DNA from 3 places in the Microbispora rosea genome. Region 3 is predicted to be linked to each of the others. Evidence: predicted binding sites of a transcription regulator. Region 3 holds the regulator's gene; each other region holds the start of a gene.
The links. The regulator HrcA, encoded in region 3, represses chaperone genes, less so after heat shock. The targets are predictions, from matches to a motif close to TTGGCACTCTCNNNNNGAGAGTGCCAA.
Positions count from the first base shown of each region.

Region 1: the regulator HrcA is predicted to act here: its motif matches at 2,139-2,165, upstream of groL (chaperonin GroEL).
Region 2: the regulator HrcA is predicted to act here: its motif matches at 1,880-1,906, upstream of ACIBK1_RS33585 (FmdB family zinc ribbon protein).

Region 1 covers NZ_JBITJO010000011.1:226,506-232,622, reverse strand. The annotation lists gene thrC (threonine synthase) at 1-1,043, shown strand, start outside; gene ACIBK1_RS34485 (MoaD/ThiS family protein) at 1,089-1,364, shown strand; gene ACIBK1_RS34480 (cold-shock protein) at 1,621-1,821, shown strand; gene groL (chaperonin GroEL) at 2,308-3,930, shown strand; gene ACIBK1_RS34470 (GNAT family N-acetyltransferase) at 4,003-4,431, opposite strand; gene ACIBK1_RS34465 (HelD family protein) at 4,428-6,117, opposite strand, start outside.
Region 2 covers NZ_JBITJO010000011.1:38,832-44,948, reverse strand. The annotation lists gene ACIBK1_RS33595 (SAF domain-containing protein) at 1-439, opposite strand, end outside; gene ACIBK1_RS33590 (S-methyl-5'-thioadenosine phosphorylase) at 648-1,454, opposite strand; gene ACIBK1_RS33585 (FmdB family zinc ribbon protein) at 1,517-1,864, opposite strand; gene ACIBK1_RS33580 (potassium/proton antiporter) at 2,017-3,456, opposite strand; gene ACIBK1_RS33575 (5-formyltetrahydrofolate cyclo-ligase) at 3,556-4,131, opposite strand; gene galU (UTP--glucose-1-phosphate uridylyltransferase GalU) at 4,156-5,061, shown strand; gene glp (molybdotransferase-like divisome protein Glp) at 5,066-6,117, shown strand, end outside.
Region 3 covers NZ_JBITJO010000007.1:253,738-259,854, reverse strand. The annotation lists gene ACIBK1_RS28635 (16S rRNA (uracil(1498)-N(3))-methyltransferase) at 1-402, opposite strand, end outside; gene dnaJ (molecular chaperone DnaJ) at 412-1,548, opposite strand; gene hrcA (heat-inducible transcriptional repressor HrcA) at 1,549-2,562, opposite strand; gene ACIBK1_RS28620 (hypothetical protein) at 2,720-3,385, shown strand; gene ACIBK1_RS28615 (DUF3097 domain-containing protein) at 3,404-4,204, shown strand; gene hemW (radical SAM family heme chaperone HemW) at 4,201-5,421, opposite strand; gene ACIBK1_RS28605 (CDP-diacylglycerol diphosphatase) at 5,864-6,117, shown strand, end outside.

The DNA of each region.
Region 1 (6,117 bases), on a different contig from region 3:
CCGCCGGCGTGGCGGCCAAGCCCAACCTCCAGCCCGGCTGGACCAAGCTCGTGAAGGCCGACAGGCTGGCGGCCGAGCTGGGCCTTCGGTCGCTCCACGTCAAGGACGACTCCGGCAACCCGACCCACTCCTTCAAGGACCGGGTCGTCGCGATCGCGCTGGAGGCCGCGCGCACCTTCGGCTTCCACACGCTGTCGTGCTCCTCCACCGGCAACCTCGCCGGCGCGGTGGGCGCGGCCGCCGCCAGGGCCGGGCTGGACTCCTGCGTGTTCATTCCCGCCGACCTGGAGCCGGCCAAGGTCACCATGGCCGCGGTGTACGGCGGCCGCCTGGTCGCCATCGAAGGCACCTACGACGAGGTCAACCGCTTCTGCTCCGAGCTCATCGGCGACGAGCTCGGCGAGAAGTGGGGCTTCGTCAACGTCAACCTCCGGCCCTTCTACGCCGAGGGCTCCAAGACGCTGGCATACGAGATCGCCGAGCAGCTCGGCTGGCGGCTGCCCGACCAGATCGTCATCCCGGTGGCCTCCGGCTCGCAGCTCACGAAGATCGACAAGGGCTTCCGCGAGCTGGTCAAGCTGGGGCTGGTCGAGGATCGGCCCTACCGGATCTTCGGGGCGCAGGCCGAGGGCTGCTCGCCGGTATCCCAGGCGTTCAAGGCCGGGCAGGACGTGGTGCAGCCGGTGCGGCCCGACACCATCGCCAAGTCCCTCGCCATCGGCAACCCGGCGGACGGGCCGTACGTGCTCGACATCGCGCGGCGGACGGGCGGCGCCGTGGAGGACGTGAACGACCGGGAAGTGGTCGACGCGATCCGCCTGCTGGCCAGGACCGAGGGCGTCTTCGCGGAGACCGCGGGCGGCGTCACGGTCGGCGTGCTGCGCAAGCTGGTGCGCGAGGGCCGCCTCGACCCCGACGCCGAGACCGTGGTGCTGAACACCGGCGACGGGCTCAAGACGCTCGACGCGGTGGCCGAGCACGCCCGTCCCGCCGCCGTCATCCGTCCCTCTCTCGACGCGTTCCGTGCGGCATTCGCCAACTGAAAGCGTTTCAAAAAGCCCATCGGCAGTAACGAAAGCGAGCGAACAATGAGCGTTTCCGTGCGGATTCCGACGATTCTCCGGACGTACACCAACGGAGCCGCGGAGGTGAGCGGGGAGGGAGGAACGCTCCGCGAGGTCCTGCAGAAGCTCGACGCGGACTACCCCGGCATCGGCGGGCGCATCCTGGACGAGACGGGTAAGATCCGGCGTTTTGTCAACGTCTACGTCGGAGAAGAGGATGTCCGATTCGCCGACGGTCTGGACACCGCCACGCCGGACGGGGTGCAGATTTCGGTCATCCCCGCCGTCGCCGGAGGCTGAGCCGCCGCACCGGAGCCGAGCATCTGACATGCGCTTCTATCGGTGAAGAAGTCATACGAAGCCGTGGCAAATGGTGTAGCTCTCAACTATTCAACAGCAAAGTGAATATTCTTCGGTCCCGCTTTGAGCGAACGCCAAGTAGTAGTTTGCGGATTGACTCTGTTGTCCTACGGCTTGACACGGGTATGGTCGATGACGATCGACAAAACCGGGGGCTTCTTGGGTGTGGTCCCCAGCCCAGCAAGAGGAGTCGGAAGTGGCGCAGGGCACCGTCAAATGGTTTAACGCGGACAAGGGCTACGGCTTCATCGCGGTAGACGGTGGTAAGGACGTGTTCGTCCATTACTCGGCAATCATGATGGACGGCTACAAGGCCCTCGAGCAGGGTCAGCGGGTTGAGTTCGACATCACGCAGGGTCAGAAGGGCCCGCAGGCGGAAGCCGTACGGGCCGTCTGATCCCGTCATCGACCTTGGAAGGCCCGGCGCGCGGGACTCGCGCACCGGGCCTTCCGCTTGCCGGTCCCACCCGCCTCGCTCCGCACGGCCACTCCGGGCGCCTGCGGGCCACTGCGGGCCTTTCAAGGCCCTTCCGCGGCCCTTCCACGGCCCTTTTGCGGCCACTCGGGCGGGTATGGGCCGCTGGGTCCGGAGCGGGGCCGCACTCCTCGCGGCTCCCGCTCGGCTCTCGCTCGGCTCCTCGGTCCTGACCGGCGGCGCGTCGCTCCGGAGGGTCGCTCTGGACATACCGTCCAAGCTGGTCAGCACGGCTTCCGCTTGCACTCTCAGGGGTAGAGTGCTAAATACTTGTTTGGCACTCTGAGGTCGAGAGTGACAACAACCGGGATCGGGGCGATGGGGCCCGCGCAGGGATAGCGGGTCCAAGCCGTCGCGGGCGTCGGCTCGGTCCGTTGAAGACACCCTGCTACTGGGAGGTCTAGCCTAATGGCAGCCAAGATGATCGCGTTTGACGAGGACGCCCGGCGCGGTCTCGAGCGCGGTATGAACCAGCTCGCCGACGCCGTGAAGGTGACCCTCGGCCCCAAGGGCCGCAACGTCGTGCTGGAGAAGAAGTGGGGCGCCCCCACGATCACCAACGACGGTGTCTCCATCGCCAAGGAGATCGAGCTCGAGGACCCGTGGGAGAAGATCGGCGCCGAGCTGGTCAAGGAAGTCGCGAAGAAGACCGACGACGTCGCCGGTGACGGCACGACGACGGCCACCGTGCTCGCTCAGGCGCTGGTCCGCGAGGGTCTGCGCAACGTGGCCGCCGGCGCCAACCCGATGGCGCTGAAGAAGGGCATCGAGGCCGCCGTCGAGCGCGTCAGCGAGGAGCTGTCGAAGCTCGCCAAGGACGTGGAGACGAAGGAGCAGATCGCCTCCACCGCCTCCATCTCCGCCGCCGACACCGAGATCGGCGCCCTCATCGCCGAGGCGATGGACAAGGTGGGCAAGGAAGGCGTCATCACCGTCGAGGAGAGCAACACCTTCGGCCTGGAGCTGGAGCTCACCGAGGGCATGCGCTTCGACAAGGGTTACGTGTCCGGCTACTTCGTGACCGATCCCGAGCGCATGGAGGCGGTCTTCGAGGACCCGTACATCCTGATCGTCAACTCCAAGGTCTCGGCGAACAAGGACCTGCTGCCGCTGCTCGACAAGGTCGTGCAGTCCGGCAAGCCGCTGGTCATCATCGCCGAGGACGTCGAGGGCGAGGCCCTGGCCACCCTGGTCGTCAACAAGATCCGCGGCCTGTTCAAGTCCGTGGCCGTCAAGGCTCCGGGCTTCGGCGACCGCCGCAAGGCCATGCTGGGCGACATCGCCATCCTCACCGGTGGCCAGGTCATCTCCGAGGAGGTCGGTCTCAAGCTCGAGAACGCCACCCTCGACCTGCTCGGCCGCGCCCGCAAGGTCGTCATCACCAAGGACGAGACCACGATCGTCGACGGCGCCGGTGACGCCGAGCAGATCTCCGGCCGGGTCAACGAGATCCGCGCCGAGATCGAGCGCACCGACTCCGACTACGACCGCGAGAAGCTCCAGGAGCGCCTCGCCAAGCTGGCCGGCGGCGTCGCCGTCATCAAGGCCGGCGCGGCCACCGAGGTCGAGCTCAAGGAGCGCAAGCACCGCATCGAGGACGCCGTCCGCAACGCGAAGGCCGCGGTCGAGGAGGGCATCGTCCCCGGCGGTGGCGTGGCTCTGCTGCAGGCCGGCGCCAACGCGTTCGACAAGCTCGAGGTCAACGGCGACGAGGCCACCGGTGCCGCGATCGTCCGCAAGGCCCTTGAGGAGCCGCTGAAGCAGATCGCCGTCAACGCCGGCCTCGAGGGCGGCGTCGTGGTGGAGAAGGTCCGCAACCTCCCGGCTGGTGAGGGCCTCAACGCCGCGACCGGCGAGTACGTCAACATGTTCGAGTCCGGCATCATCGACCCGGCCAAGGTCACCCGCTCGGCGCTGCAGAACGCGGCGTCCATCGCGGCGCTGTTCCTGACCACCGAGGCCGTCATCGCCGAGAAGCCCGAGAAGGAGAAGGCCCCCGCCATGCCCGGCGGCGGCGACATGGACTTCTGATCCATCTGCCTGCTTCGTCTCAACGGAAGGGCGGTTCCCCCTCGGGGGAACCGCCCTTTCCCGTGGTGCGCCTCAGGTGAGGCGCCTGACCCAGCGGGCGCAGTCGGTCTGCATCGTGTATCCCGCCGCCGTCCAGGCGTGGTGCGCCAGGGCGTTGTCGTGCAGGACCATCGCGTCGGCACGGAACGCGCCGAACTCCCTGAACCGCTCCTCGGCGGCCCCGATCAGCCGTGATCCGATGCCCATCCGCCGGTGGGCGGGATCAACGGCGAGCCGGTAGAGGTGGGCGCGCCAGCCGTCCCATGCGGCGATGAGCGTGCCGACCATGCGGCCGTCGATCTCGGCGATGAGCAGCGCCTCGGGGTCGCGCTCGATCAGGGCCACGACCTTGCCGGCGTCGTCGTGCCTGTCGGTGTTCTCCGCGGCCTCCAGCCAGAACCGCAGGAGGGCCGGGACGTCGTCGAGCGCTCCGTGGCGGACGCTTACGCCGGTCGAAGTCATCGCAGCTCCTCGGGAAGATCGCGGCCGTGCAGGACGGTCAGTGACGTTACCGCCCGGGTGAGGACCACGTAGAGGCGGGCGAGGCCGCGCTCCTCCGCCTCCACGATCGCGGCGGGCTCGGCGACGATCACGTGGTCGTACTCCAGGCCCTTGGCGAGCGTCGCGGGGACCAGCAGCACCCGGTCGTCGCCCGTCGAGTCCGGGCCGAGCACCGTGTGCGGCACCGCGGTGGCCTCCAGGGCCGCTGAGAGCGCGGGAAGGGCGGAGTCGGCGGCGATGACACCGACGGAGCCCTCCTGCGCGAGGGCCTGCCGTACGGCCTCGGAGAGGGCCGCGGCGACGTCGGTCTCGCGGCGTACGGACAGGGAGCCGGCACCGGGACGCAGCGAGCGCGGCGGGGCGAGCTCGGGGGCGACGGAGGGCAGCAGCCGTGCGGCGAAGTCGAGGACCTCGCGAGGCACACGGAAGCCGAGCGTGAGCTCGGTGACCTCGCCGGACGGCTGGCCGAGGTGGTCGAGCACGGTCTTCCACGAACGCGCCGACCAGGGTGTCGTGCCCTGGGCGAGGTCGCCGAGCACGGTCGCCGAGCCGTTGCGGCAGCGGCGTCCGAGCGCCCGCAACTGCATCGCCGACAGGTCCTGCGCCTCGTCCACCACGAGGTGTCCCCGCGAAGGGGTCCGCTCGATCAGGTCGCCGAGTTCGTCCAGCAGCGCCGCGTCGGCGGCCGTCCACTTGGCCGACCGGTGTGACTTGTACGGCTTGCGCCACACGAGGAGCTGTTGCTCCTCCGGCGAGAGGTCCGACCGGGCCGCCTTGGCCAGGAACTCGGGGTCCGACAGCAGCCGGAACAGCACCTGCTCGGGGGTGAGCTTCGGCCAGACGGCGTCCAGCACGGCCTTGACCGGCTTCGACCGGGCCACCGCGTCCTGGACCCGGTCGTCGGGCGACTCGCCGCGCCGTTCCATCTGGACGAGCACGGCGTGGGCGAGCCGCTGGGCCAGGGTGGCGCGGCCCGGGCCGTACCGCGTCGTCCCGCGCAGCGAGGCGACGATCTCACGGACCTCGTGATCGGGCACCCGATAGCGGTTGATGCCCTTGGTGAACAGCACCCCTTCGACCGGCTTGGTCACATGCAGCCACAGCGCCCGCCTGACGACCTCGGCCATGCGGGCGTCGCCCTTCACGGCCGCCACCGCGGGGTCCTCGGGATGGGCGTGGTCGCCCAGGACACCGGCCACCGTCGTCTGGTCGACCTTCACCTCGCCGAGCGCCGGCAGCACCGAGGAGATGTAGGAGAGGAAGGCCCGGTTGGGCCCGACGATCGTCACGCCCGAGCGCGACAGCTTCTCCCGGTGGGTGAACAGCAGGTAGGCCGCGCGGTGCAGGCCCACGGCCGTCTTGCCCGTGCCCGGCGCGCCCTGTACGCAGACGGTCACGCCGAGGTCGGCGCGGACGATCTCGTCCTGGTCGGGCTGGATGGTCGCCACGATGTCCCGCATCGGGCCGGTGCGGGGCCGCTCGATCTCCTCGGTCAGCAGCCTGCTCTGCCCGAGCGCCCTGCCGTCGAGTGGTTCGTCCTCGTACGCGGTGAGATCGCCGCCCTGGTAGCCGAACCTGCGGCGCAGCGCCACCCCCATGGGGTCGGCGGGGCTGGCCTGGTAGAAGGCACGCGAGATCGGGGCGCGC
Region 2 (6,117 bases), on a different contig from region 3:
ACAGCAGGCGGGCGGCGTCGGGATCGGCCATCCTGACCGGCGTCGCGACCAGACCCGGGACCACATCCGTCGCCGCGGCCGGGCCACCGCCGGCCGAGCCGCCGGATGTCTGCCCGGCCAGGGTCTGGTGGAACAGGCCCGGGCCGAGCAGTCGCGCGTCGGTGAGGAGTTCGCCTCGGCGCAACGGACCGGCGAGCACGCGGCCCGGGACCGGGGCGCCCGGCGCGTACGCCCCGGCGGGCACCGCGTCGGGCGGGAGCCGTACGACCACGACGTCGGAGGCGGCCAGTCGGCCTCCGGGGAGGTCGCGGGCGGCGGCGAGGACCTCCACCCCGTCGGGGGTGCGGACGGCCAGCAGCACGCAGGCCACCGCCATACCGGAGAGGACGGCGGCGATCGGACGGCGACGGCGCGCCCTCAGCCGCTTCAGATCACGCATGACCACCTCGCCCGCCTTTCGCCCCTCGCCTCACGACGGAGCCCGGTGGCACCGTGGGCGCTCCACGCCGACGCCCCCTCGCGCTGTCCGTCCGCGCTGTCCGTCCGCGCTGCTTGTCTGGGTGGCGCTCCGGCGGCGGTGTCGCGACCCCGGGTCCGCAGCCGGTTCCGCGGCCGGACACCGCCGTGCGGCATGGCACGCATCGGCGTCAGGGAAGCTCGATCGGCAGCTTGATCCCGTCGAGCGCGTTGCCGCAGGGGCAGGAGCGCTCCTCCGGAAGGACCTCGACGACCTGGGCGACCAGAGTGCGCATCCGCTCCACGTTGGCGGCGAAGAAAGCGAGGACCTCTTCGTGGGTGACCCCCTCACCGGCCTCCACACCGGCGTCGTGGTCGGTCACGAGGGCGAGCGTCGTGTAGCAGAGGGCGAGTTCGCGGGCGAGCACGGCCTCGGGGTGCCCGGTCATGCCGATGATCGACCAGCCCGCCCCCGCGAACCACTTCGACTCTGCCCTGGTGGAGAACCGGGGCCCCTGGACCACGACCAGAGTGCCGCCGTCGACCGTGTCCCAGCCCGTCTCGCGCGCCGTGGCCACGGCGGCCGCCCGGCCGGAGGGGCAATAGGGGTCGGAGAACGACACGTGCACGGCCCCGCCCGCGTCGTAGTAGGTCTGCTCACGGCCCTGCGTGCGATCCACGAGCTGGTCGGGGATCACGAGGGCGCCCGGGCCGATCTCCGGGCGCAGGGACCCGACCGCACTGGGCGCGAGCACCTGGCGGACGCCGAGGGACCGCAGGGCCCACATGTTCGCCCGATAGGGAATGCGGTGGGGTGGGAAGGTGTGGCCGCGGCCGTGCCGGGGGACGAACGCGACGCTCCGCTCGCCGATGCGGCCCACGGTGATCGAGTCGCTCGGCGGGCCGTACGGCGTCGTCACGTCGATCTCTTCGGCGTCCTCCAGCAGGGAGTAGAACCCCGAGCCGCCGATGACCCCGATGTCTGCGCTATTGACCATGGGCCGACCCTAGCGAACGGCGCCGTACAGCCGCCGCGTCCCGCCGGCCCCTGTGGATAACCTCAGGCCGCGGCGGTCGAGCCGGACGAGGACGTGCTCGACGAGGAGGTGCTCGACGAAGACGAAGAGGTGCTCGACGAGCTCGTGGAGGTCGCCGGCTCCTTCTTGCCCGAGTCGCCGGACGACTTCGAGGAGGACGTCGTCGTGGTGGACGTGGTCGTCGACGAGCTCGAGGAACGGCTGTCGGTCCGGTAGAAGCCCGAGCCCTTGAACACGATGCCAACGGCGGAGAAGACCTTGCGCAGCTTGCCCTGGCAGGCCGGGCACTCCGTGAGCGGGTCGTCAGAGAACTTCTGGACGGCCTCCAGCTGCTCACCGCAAGCGGTACAGGCGTACTGGTAGGTAGGCACTCGCTCCTCCTGAGACTGGCACTCGACCGGGTCGATTGCTAATGGTAAGCAGTCAACAAGCCCAAACGCCACTCCAGCCCGGTTTATTGCCCCGCGCCGTCCCATTCGATCCCACCGAGATCCGCCCGCGCCCGAGGACACAGCGACGGCGGTCAGCCGCCGCGTTCGCCATACCAGCCGGCCAGCTTGCCGCGGCGGCTGACGGCGCGCAGGCGGCGTTCGACCGTCTCCCGCTGGGCGGCCGTGGTGACCACGAGGAGCTGGTCGCCCGCCAGCAGCCGGGTCGTCTGCGTGGGCACGAACGACTGCCCGTTCCGTACGACGAGCGTGACCATGGTGTTCGCCGGCAGCCGGAGCTCGAAGATCTCCACACCGTGCATGAGCGAGCCGGACGGGATGCGGACCTGCAGCAGATCGGCGTTCAGCTCCCCCAGCGGCGCGGCCTCCACGTCGAGGTCGCGGGCCTCGCCCTCCGCCGCCAGGCCGAGCAGCCTGGCGAGGTACGGCAGCGTGGGCCCCTGGAGGATCGTGAACACGATGACGATGATGAACACGTCGTTGAACAGGCCCTTCGCCCCCGGCAGACCGGCGGCCCAGGGGATCGCGGCCAGCACGATGGGCACCGCCCCGCGCAGCCCGGCCCACGACAGGAACACCTGCTCGCGCCACGACAGCGAACCGAGACGCAGGAGCCGTGCGATCGCCGCGGACACCAGCACGGACGCCGGTCGGGCGAGCAGGACCAGCAGCAGGCCCGCCACGAGGGCGGGGACAATCACGCCCGGCAGTTCGCTCGGGTTCGCCAGCATTCCGAGCATGACGAACAGCCCGATCTGGGCGAGCCAGGCGGCGCCCTCCGCGAAGCCGCGCGTGGCGGCGCGGTGGGGGAGCCTGGCGTTGCCCAGGATCAGCGTGGTCAGGTAGACCGCGAGGAACCCGCTGCCGTGCAGCAGGGTCGCCCCGCTGTAGGTGACGAACGCCAGCGCCAGCACCGCGATCGGGTAGAGGCCGGAGGCGGGCAGCGCGACCCGGCGCAGCGCGTACACCCCCGCGGGGCCCACCGCGAGACCGACGGCCGCGCCGATGACCAGTTCGACGGCGGTGTCCAGAAGGATGTGCGGCAGCGAGAGCGGCAGCGTCGAGCCGGCGCTCAGCATGATCACGAGGATGACGGTCGGGGCGTCGTTGAAGCCCGACTCGGCCTCCAGGATTCCCGCGAGCCGGGGAGGCAGCGGCAGCCGTCTCAGCACGGAGAACACGGCCGCCGCGTCGGTCGACGCCAGGAACGCGCCGAGCAGCAGCGCCATCCGCCACTCCATGCCGAGCAGGACGGCGACACCTGCCGCGAGCACGACGACGCTGACCGCGATACCGGCCGTGGCGAGCACGAGCGCCGTCGGCACGGCGTCGCGTACGTGGCTCCAGTTGGTGGTGAGACCGCCTTCGGCCAGGATCACGGCGAGCGCGACCATGCCGAGCTGCTGGGCCGTCTGGGCGTTGTCGAAGTGGATGCCGATGATGCCGCCCTCGCCGAGCAGCAGCCCGAGGCCGAGATAGAGGAGCAGCGTGGGAAGGCCGGTGCGGTGCGCGATCCGGACGGACGCGATGGCCGCGATGACGACGACAGCGGACAGGAGCAGCCAGACGTTCAGACCGATCCGCTCCCTTCGCCGTCCGCTATACCAATCTTGTCACATCTGTACCAAACGGGCGATTCCACTCGGGAGGGCGGCGAAGCGTACGCGCTGGTCGTGGGGCTCGGCGGGAACCCCTTCCATCAGCTCGCCCTCGTGCAGGAGCGCCACCGTCGGCACGTTCGGCCCGACGCGCGCGAGGGCCCGGTCGTAGAAGCCGCCGCCGCGGCCGAGCCGTACGCCGGTCACCCGGTCCACGGCGAGGGCCGGCGCGATCACCAGCGCGGCGGTGCGGATCGCGTCGACGCCGCGCCGGACGTCCACCGGCTCCATGATTCCGTTCGGGCCGGGCGCCAGTGAGTCGGGCCCGTCGTACACCGCCCAGTCGAGGTCGCCGTCCGGGCGCTGCACCGGAAGCATCACCGTGGCGCCGTGCTTCCACAGGGCCAGGATCAGTCCCTGCGTGGACGGCTCGGCGCCGGTGGACCAGTAGCAGGCCACCAGCCCGGCCATCTGCACCCACGGCTGGTCGAGGAGTAACTCCCTGATGGCCGCCGACGACTCGCGCAGCGTCCCGGGATCGAGCTCCGACCGGCCGCGCAGGATACGCCGACGCAGGTTCATCTTGTCCAAAGACTGCTCCGTTAGTGTCTACTCATGGCTGACTTCGATCCCGTGACCAAAGCCGTCGTGCCCGCCGCGGGTCTCGGCACCCGCTTCCTTCCCGCGACGAAGGCGACCCCCAAGGAGATGCTGCCCATCGTCGACAAGCCGGCCATCCAGTACGTGGTGGAGGAGGCCGTCTCCGCCGGGCTGCTCGATGTCCTCATGGTGACCGGCCGCAACAAGCGCTCGATCGAGGACCACTTCGACGTAGCGTACGAGTTGGAGGACGCTCTTCGCGCCAAGGGCGACGAGGAACGCCTCAACCAGGTGAAGGAGCCCGTCGACCTCGCCACCATGCACTACGTGCGGCAGGGGGAGCCCAAGGGTCTCGGCCACGCCGTCCTGTGCGCCAAGCAGCACGTCGGCCACGAGCCGTTCGCCTGCCTGCTCGGCGACGACATCATCGATCCCCGCGATGCGCTGCTCAAGCGCATGATCGAGGTGCGCGCAACCTACGGCGGCAGCGTCATCGCGCTGATGGAGGTGCCGCGCGAGCACGTCTCCCTGTACGGCGCCGCCGCCATCGAGCCGACCGACGAGGACGACGTCGTCCGCGTCACCGACCTCGTGGAGAAGCCCCCGGCCGACGAGGCGCCCTCGAACTGGGCCGTCATCGGCCGTTATGTGATCGACCCCGCCGTGTTCGGCGTGCTGGAACGCACCCCGCCCGGGCGCGGCGGCGAGATCCAGCTCACCGACGCCCTGCGCACCCTGGCCGCGTCGGGCCCGGAGGAGGGCGGTCCGGTGCACGGCGTGCTGTTCCGCGGCCGTCGCTACGACACCGGCAACAAGCTGGAGTATCTGCAGACCGTGGTGCAGTTCGCCGCGAACCGGGACGACCTCGCCCCCGAGTTCCTGCCGTGGCTGCGGGAGTTCCTGGACAAGACCGGACAGTGAGCCGATGAAGCCCGTCGACCGCCATCTCGCCGACATCCTCGCGACGGTGCGACCGCTCGCACCGCTCGAGGTCGAGATCGAGTCCGCCCTCGGCGCCGTGCTGGCCGAGGACGTCGCCTCGCCCGTCCCGCTGCCGCCGTTCGACAACTCGGCGATGGACGGCTACGCCGTGCGGGCCGCGGACGTGGCCGCGGTGCCCGTCACGCTGCCCGTGATCGGGGACGTGGCGGCGGGGGACGACGGGCTGAACGCCCTCGGCCCCGGCCTCGTCACCCGCATCATGACCGGGGCGCCCCTGCCCGCGGGCGCCGACGCCGTCGTTCCCGTGGAGTGGACCGACGGCGGCACCGCCCGCGTACGGATCGACAGGCCCGCCCCGCCCGGCAACGCGATCAGGCGGGCGGGTGAGGACGTGCGGGCGGGCGACGTGGTGCTCCGCGAGGGCACCAGGATCGGGCCCGCCCAGATCGGCATCCTCGCCGGGGTGGGCCGGCGCCGGGTGCTGGTGCGGCCCCGGCCGAGGGTGGTCGTGCTGTCCACGGGTGCCGAGCTCAGCGAGCCCGGCACCCCGCTGGGCGCGGGCCACATCTGGGAGTCCAACAGCTTCATGCTCGTCGCGGCCGTACGCGAGGCCGGGGCGGAGGGGTTCCGGGCCGGTTCGGTGACCGACGACCCCAAGGAGTTCATGGACACGCTGGACGCCCAGCTCCTGCGGGCCGACGCCGTGATCACCAGCGGCGGCGTCTCCATGGGGGCGTACGAGCCGGTCAAGGAGGCCCTGTCGCCGCTGGGGACGGTGACCTTCGAGAAGGTCGCCATGCAGCCGGGCATGCCGCAGGGCTTCGGCGTCGTGGGGCCCGACCGTGTGCCGATCTTCACGCTGCCGGGTAACCCGGTCTCGTCGTTCGTGTCGTTCGTGCTCTTCGTCAAGCCGGCCCTGCGGGCGATGCAGGGACTCCCGGCCGGGCCGCCCGCGACCGTGCGCGCGACCGTCACCGGGCCGGTGCGGTCCCCGGCCGGCAAGCGGTCGTACCTGCGGGCCGTGCTGAGCAGAGA
Region 3 (6,117 bases):
GGCCGTACCACGCCAGCGGGCGAGGGCCTTGGCGGCCCGGTCGCCCTTCCACTGGGTCACGCACCGGGAGGCGGCCCAGGGGACGATCACGTCGACCCCTGCCTCGGTCATCATCTCGACCGCGAGCTCGCCCCGGTCGCCCTTGGGCAGGCCCTGCACGACCACCAGCCTCGGCCGGGGCGGCGGAACCTCGAACCGGCGCAGCACCTCGGCGGTCAGCGAGTCCTTCCCCGCCGCCGTGACCGTGCACTCGGCCACCCGCCCCGCGCCGTCGGTCAGGTCGATCCGCTCCCCCGGCCGCAGGCGGCGTACGGCGGCGGCGTGCCGCCCCTCGGGCCCGTCGAGGACGATCGTGTCCGCCGCCTGGCCGGCCGCGTCCGACAGGAACACGGGAACAGTCATGCGATCAGCTCAGCGGCCGTTGAAGGCGTCCCGCAGGCGGGAGAAGAAGCCCTGCTGGCCCGGGGAGAACTTGCCGGGCGGACGCTCCTCGCCGCGCAGTTTCGCCAGCTCGCGCAGCAGCTCCTCCTGCTGCGGGTCGAGCTTGCCCGGCGTCTCGACGTTCACGTGGATCAGCAGGTCGCCCCTGCCGGTCTCGTTGAGCCGCTGGACGCCCTTGCTGTACAGGGGGATGACCTGGCCGGCCTGAGTGCCGGGCCGGATGTCGATGTCCTCCGTGCCGTCGAGGGTCTCGATCGCGATCGAGGTGCCGAGCGCCGCGGCCGTCATCGGGATGTGAACCGTGCAGTGCAGGTCGTCGCCGCGCCGCTCGAAGATCTGGTGCGGCCGCTCGACGATCTCCAGGAACAGGTCGCCGGGAGGCCCGCCACCGGGGCCGACCTCGCCCTCGCCGGCGAGCTGGATGTGCGTGCCGTCCTCGACGCCGGCCGGGATCCTGACCTTGATCGTGCGCCGGGTCCGCACCCGTCCCTCGCCCGAGCACTCCATGCAGGGGTGCCGGATGACGCTGCCGTACCCGCCGCACTGGGGGCAGGGGCGTGAGGTCATGACCTGACCGAGGAACGAACGGGTCACCTGCGACACCTCGCCGCGTCCGTGGCACATGTCGCAGGTGTCGGGGTGCGTGCCGGACGCCGCCCCGGAGCCCTGGCAGACCTCGCAGACCACGGCCGTGTCGACCACGATCTCGCGGGTCGTGCCGAAGGCCGCCTCCCCCAGGTCGAGCTCGACCCTGATGGTGGCGTTGCGGCCCCGGCGGGCGCGGGAGCGGGGCCCCCGCGCGCCGCCCGCCGAGCCGAAGAAGGCGTCCATGATGTCGCTGAACGGGAAGCCAGCGCCGAAACCGCCGGCTCCGGCCCCGGCTCCCGCGCCGCCGAACGGGTCGGCGCCCATGTCGTACATACGGCGCTTGCCCGCGTCGGACAGCACCTCGTACGCCTGGTTGATCTCCTTGAACCGCTCCTGGGTCTCCGGATCGGGGTTGACGTCCGGGTGCAGCTCACGGGCGAGACGGCGATATGCCTTCTTGATCTCTTCCTGGCTGGCGTCGCGCCGTACGCCAAGGGTCGCGTAGTAGTCGTTGGACACTTATGACCCCGCCAGGATCTGGCCGACGTACCGCGCCACCGCGCGCACCGCACCCATCGTCACCGGATAGTCCATTCGTGTCGGGCCCAGCACTCCGAGCCGGGCCAGTTCTCTGTCGCCCGAACCGTATCCGGCGGCCACGATAGAGGTGCCGCGCAGTCCGCTGTAGGGATTCTCGGATCCGATTCTGACGGTGATGTCGGACAGCCCGCCGGTCTCCCCCAGCAGGCGGATGAGGACGACCTGTTCCTCCAGCGCCTCCAGCACGCCGCGCAGGCCGACGCTGAAATCCGCCGCGGCGAGGTTGGCCGTACCGGCGAAGGCGATTTTCTCCTCGTGCCGCTCCACGAGCGTCTCCAGCAGCACGGAAAGGATCGTGGCCGCCACCGGCCTGTCCTCCGCGGGCAGCCGCTCGGGCACGTCGGCCACGGTCTCGGGCACCTGGGACAGCCCGCACCCGTCGAGACACGCGTTGAGCACGGCGCGCAGGTTGGCGATCCGGTCGTCGGCGATGGCCTCGGGCAGGTCGACCATCCGCTGCTCGACCCGTCCCGTGTTGGTGATCAGCACCAGCATGACCCGCCGCTCGGCGATCGGGACGATCTCCACATGGCGCACCGACGACCTGGTGAGCGAGGGGTACTGAACCACCGCGACCTGCCGGGTGAGCTGCGCGAGCAGCCGCACCGTGCGCATGACGATCTCGTCGAGGTCCACGGCCCCGGCGAGGAAGGTCTCGATGGCCCTGCGCTCCGCGCCCGACAGCGGCTTGATCTGCGACAGCCGGTCGACGAACAGGCGGTATCCCTTGTCCGTCGGCACCCTTCCGGCACTGGTGTGCGGCTGGGCGATGTAACCCTGCTCCTCCAGCGCGGCCATGTCGTTGCGGATCGTCGCCGGAGAGACGCCGAGGTTGTGCCTGTCCGCCAGGGCCTTTGACCCCACCGGCTCGTTGGTGGACACGTAGTCCTCGACGATGGCGCGCAGGACGGCGAGCTTGCGGTCGTCGAGCACTGTGCCACCTCCCTGTGCCTGGAAACACCGACTCTGGCACTCTGTGTTCCCGAGTGCCAAGTGTACGGCTACCACCCCACGTGGTGCGATAACGCGGAGACACCAGGACAAGCGAGCTGCAAATCGACCGCAAGCCGCATGGTCGACTCTTCACCCCATGCACGAGAATCAGACCTTCCCGCCGGCCGAGGCGACCATGCGGGTGCCCCGCCCCATGATGCCCCCGGCGCCGGCCGGCGCGACCTTGCGGCTGCCGCATCCCTTTCCCCCGCCGTACGCCGGCTCCCGGCCGGTCCGGCCGCGGCTGCTGTGGGTCTTCCTCTCCTGGGCGCTCTTCGTCGTCCTGCTGGTGGCGGGCGTCGGCGGGTTCGCCGGTGGCCTGTTCTCCACGCTCGGCGACGCCGCACCCGCCACGATCTTCTCCGGCGGGCAGTCGGTGAGCGTCGCGCTCGACCCCGCGGACAGGCCGGCGATCTACGCGGCCGTCGACCAGCCCACCGACGTCCGCTGTCAGCTCGGCGACGGCACCGATTCGCGGGTGCGGCTGACCCGCCCGGCCATCTCGCAGACCTTCACGCTGAACGGCACGACCTGGGAGCTGCTGTTCGAGGCCGGCGTGCCTGAGGCGGGCACCTACCCGCTCGCCTGCGAGGGCGACGGGGTGCGTTTCGGCGTCGGCAAGCAGCTCGCCGACGCGGCCGGCCTGCTGGTGGGCGGCACCGTCGCGCTGCTCACCCTGCCCACCGTCGGCTTCCTGGCCGCGCTGATCGTGACGATCGTCGTGCTCGCCCGTCGCTCCGCGGCCCGCCGTCGCAGGGCGTGATTTGCTAGCGTTCCCCGCATGTACGGGCGGGACGTGCTTTCCGGAGACTGGCGGCGGCCACGGCGAGGGCAGATCCCCGAGATCCCGGCCGAGCCCGACCTCGTGGTCGAGGACGCCGAGGGCCGTTTCTGCGGCGCCGTGGTGGCCTGCGACAAGGAGGCCGTGACACTGGAGGACCGGTTCGGCCGTCGGCGGGTGTTCCCGCTGACGCCCGCCGGATTCCTCCTCGAAGGCAAACCGGTGACGCTGGTGCGCCCTCAGGCCGGCGCGAAGGGGCCGCTGCGGAGCGCCTCGGGGTCGATCGCGGTCGAGGGCCTGCGCGCGCAGGTCGCCAGGGAGAGCCGCATCTACGTCGAGGGCGTCCACGACGCCTCGCTGGTGGAGAAGATCTGGGGGCACGACCTGCGGGTGGAAGGGGTCGTCGTCGAATACCTGGAGGGTGTGGACGACCTCCCGGCGATCGTCGAGGAGTTCGGCCCCGAGCCGGGCAGGCGGCTCGGGGTGCTCGTGGACCACCTGGTGCCCGGATCGAAGGAGAGCCGCATCGCCGCCCGGGTGTCCGGAGACGACGTGCTCATCGTCGGGCATCCGTTCGTGGACATCTGGCAGGCGGTCAAGCCCCGGGCGCTCGGCATCCCCGCCTGGCCGGACGTGCCGCGCGGCGTGCCCTGGAAGGAGGGCGTGATCGACGCCCTCGGCTGGCGGATGGACCCCCAGGAGGCGTGGCGGCACATCCTGGGCCGCGTCACGACCTACGCCGACCTGGAGCCCGAGCTGCTCGGCCGCGTGGAAGAACTGATCGACTTCGTCACGGGCTAAGGTGTGAGGTCCCGCACCAGGGCGTCCGCGAGCAGCCTGCCGCGCAGCGTGAGCACGGCCTGTCCCGCCTTGAACGCCTCCACCTCCAGCAATCCGTCCGCCAGCGCCCTCGCGCACGCCGTACGCGCCCGGGGGGCGAGGCCGGCGAGCGGGAGGCCCGAGGCGAGGCGCAGCTCCAGCATGACCCGTTCGACGGCCCTGTCCTCCGCCGACAGCACCTCGCGGGCGTGCGCGGGCGAGGCCCCGGCCGCCAGGCGCGCGGCGTACGCCGCGGGGTGCTTGACGTTCCACCAGCGGGTGCCGCCGACGTGGCTGTGCGCCCCCGGCCCGGCCCCCCACCAGTCGCCGCCGGTCCAGTACAGCAAATTGTGGCGGCAGCGGGCCTCGTCATCCGCCGCCCAGTTGGAGATCTCGTACCAGCTCAGGCCCGCGGCCGTCAGCATCTCCTCGGCGATCAGGTAGCGGTCGGCCGCCACGTCGTCGTCCGGCATCGGCAGCTCGCCGCGCCGGATCCGGGCGGCGAGCCGGGTGCCGTCCTCGACGATCAGGGAGTACGCCGAGACGTGGTCGGGCCCCGCGGCCAGCGCGGTCGCCAGGGAGGCCCGCCAATCGTCGTCGCTCTCCCCCGGCGTGCCGTAGATCAGGTCGAGGTTGACGTGCTCGAACCCGGCTTCGCGGGCCTCCCGCACGGCCTCGGCGGGCCGGCCGGGGGTGTGCCGCCGGTCGAGAACGGCGAGGACGTGCTCGCCCGCGCTCTGCATGCCGAAGCTCACCCGGGTGAACCCGCCCGCCCGCAGCTCCTTCAGGTAGGCCGGGTCCACGGACTCGGGGTTGGCCTCGGTCGTCACCTCGGCGCCGGGCCGCAGGCCGAACTCCTCGCCGATGGCGTCCAGGATCCGTACGAGGTCGGCGGCGGGCAGCAGGGTCGGCGTGCCGCCGCCGAAGAAGACGGTCTCCACGGGCGGCGCCGCGTCTCCCAGCACGCGCCGGGCCAGCCGGATCTCCTCGACCGCTGTGGCGGCGTAGTCGCGCTGCGCGGCGCCGGGCCCGAGCTCGGCCGCCGTGTAGGTGTTGAAGTCGCAGTAGCCGCAGCGTGTCGCGCAGAACGGCACGTGGACGTAGAAGCCGAACGGACGGGAGCCGAGCCCGTCGAGGGCCCCGGACGGCAGCTCGCCGTTCGCGGGGACGGGATCGCCGTCGGGAAGCATTGAAGGCACGCTCTCCAGTCTGCCGTCACTCGCGCCCTGCCCTCGACGCCTGATCTGGGATTACTGCCGGGAATCAGCGCTGTGTACACCTTTTTGGCACTCGCGCGAATATCGCGCGATATGCAGGTCCGGATCATTATCCTGGGCGCCCGCCCGGCCGCCGCCGCAACGCCGCGACAAATCATCGCATTTTCGGCGCCGGTCGCCGTTCACGCCGGGAAGCGGAACACCGGACGATTCTCGCGGCACCCGGGGAAGGGTTTCGGTCTTTCCTGCGGAAACTCAAGCCTGCGCCAGGGGCTTTTACCGGCCGCCAGGGAGGGGATCAACCTGGCCGAATGCGTTGATCTTTGATTGACGAGGCCGTTTCCGGTCCCGCGTACGGGCGGAACCGCGGTGCGCGCGGAAATCGCAGCAAAAGGGCATCAGATGCGGGTTGTCGGGGGTAATCATGCGTGAAAGCGACCGGGCGAACGACGAGGCGAGCGAGCTGACGCGACGCCGGTTCATCCAGTTCTCCGGCCTGGCGGGCACCACCATACTCACGGGCGCGGGCATTCTCACCGGCGCCGAGCATGCGCTGGCCGCGGCTTCGTCGACATGCGCCAAGGGCCCCGATCCCAAGAAGTGCGGCAAGACCACCGACTCGGACTCTCTCTGGCAGCACATGCAGAAGTGTCACGGCAACAACACCTGCCTGCAGAA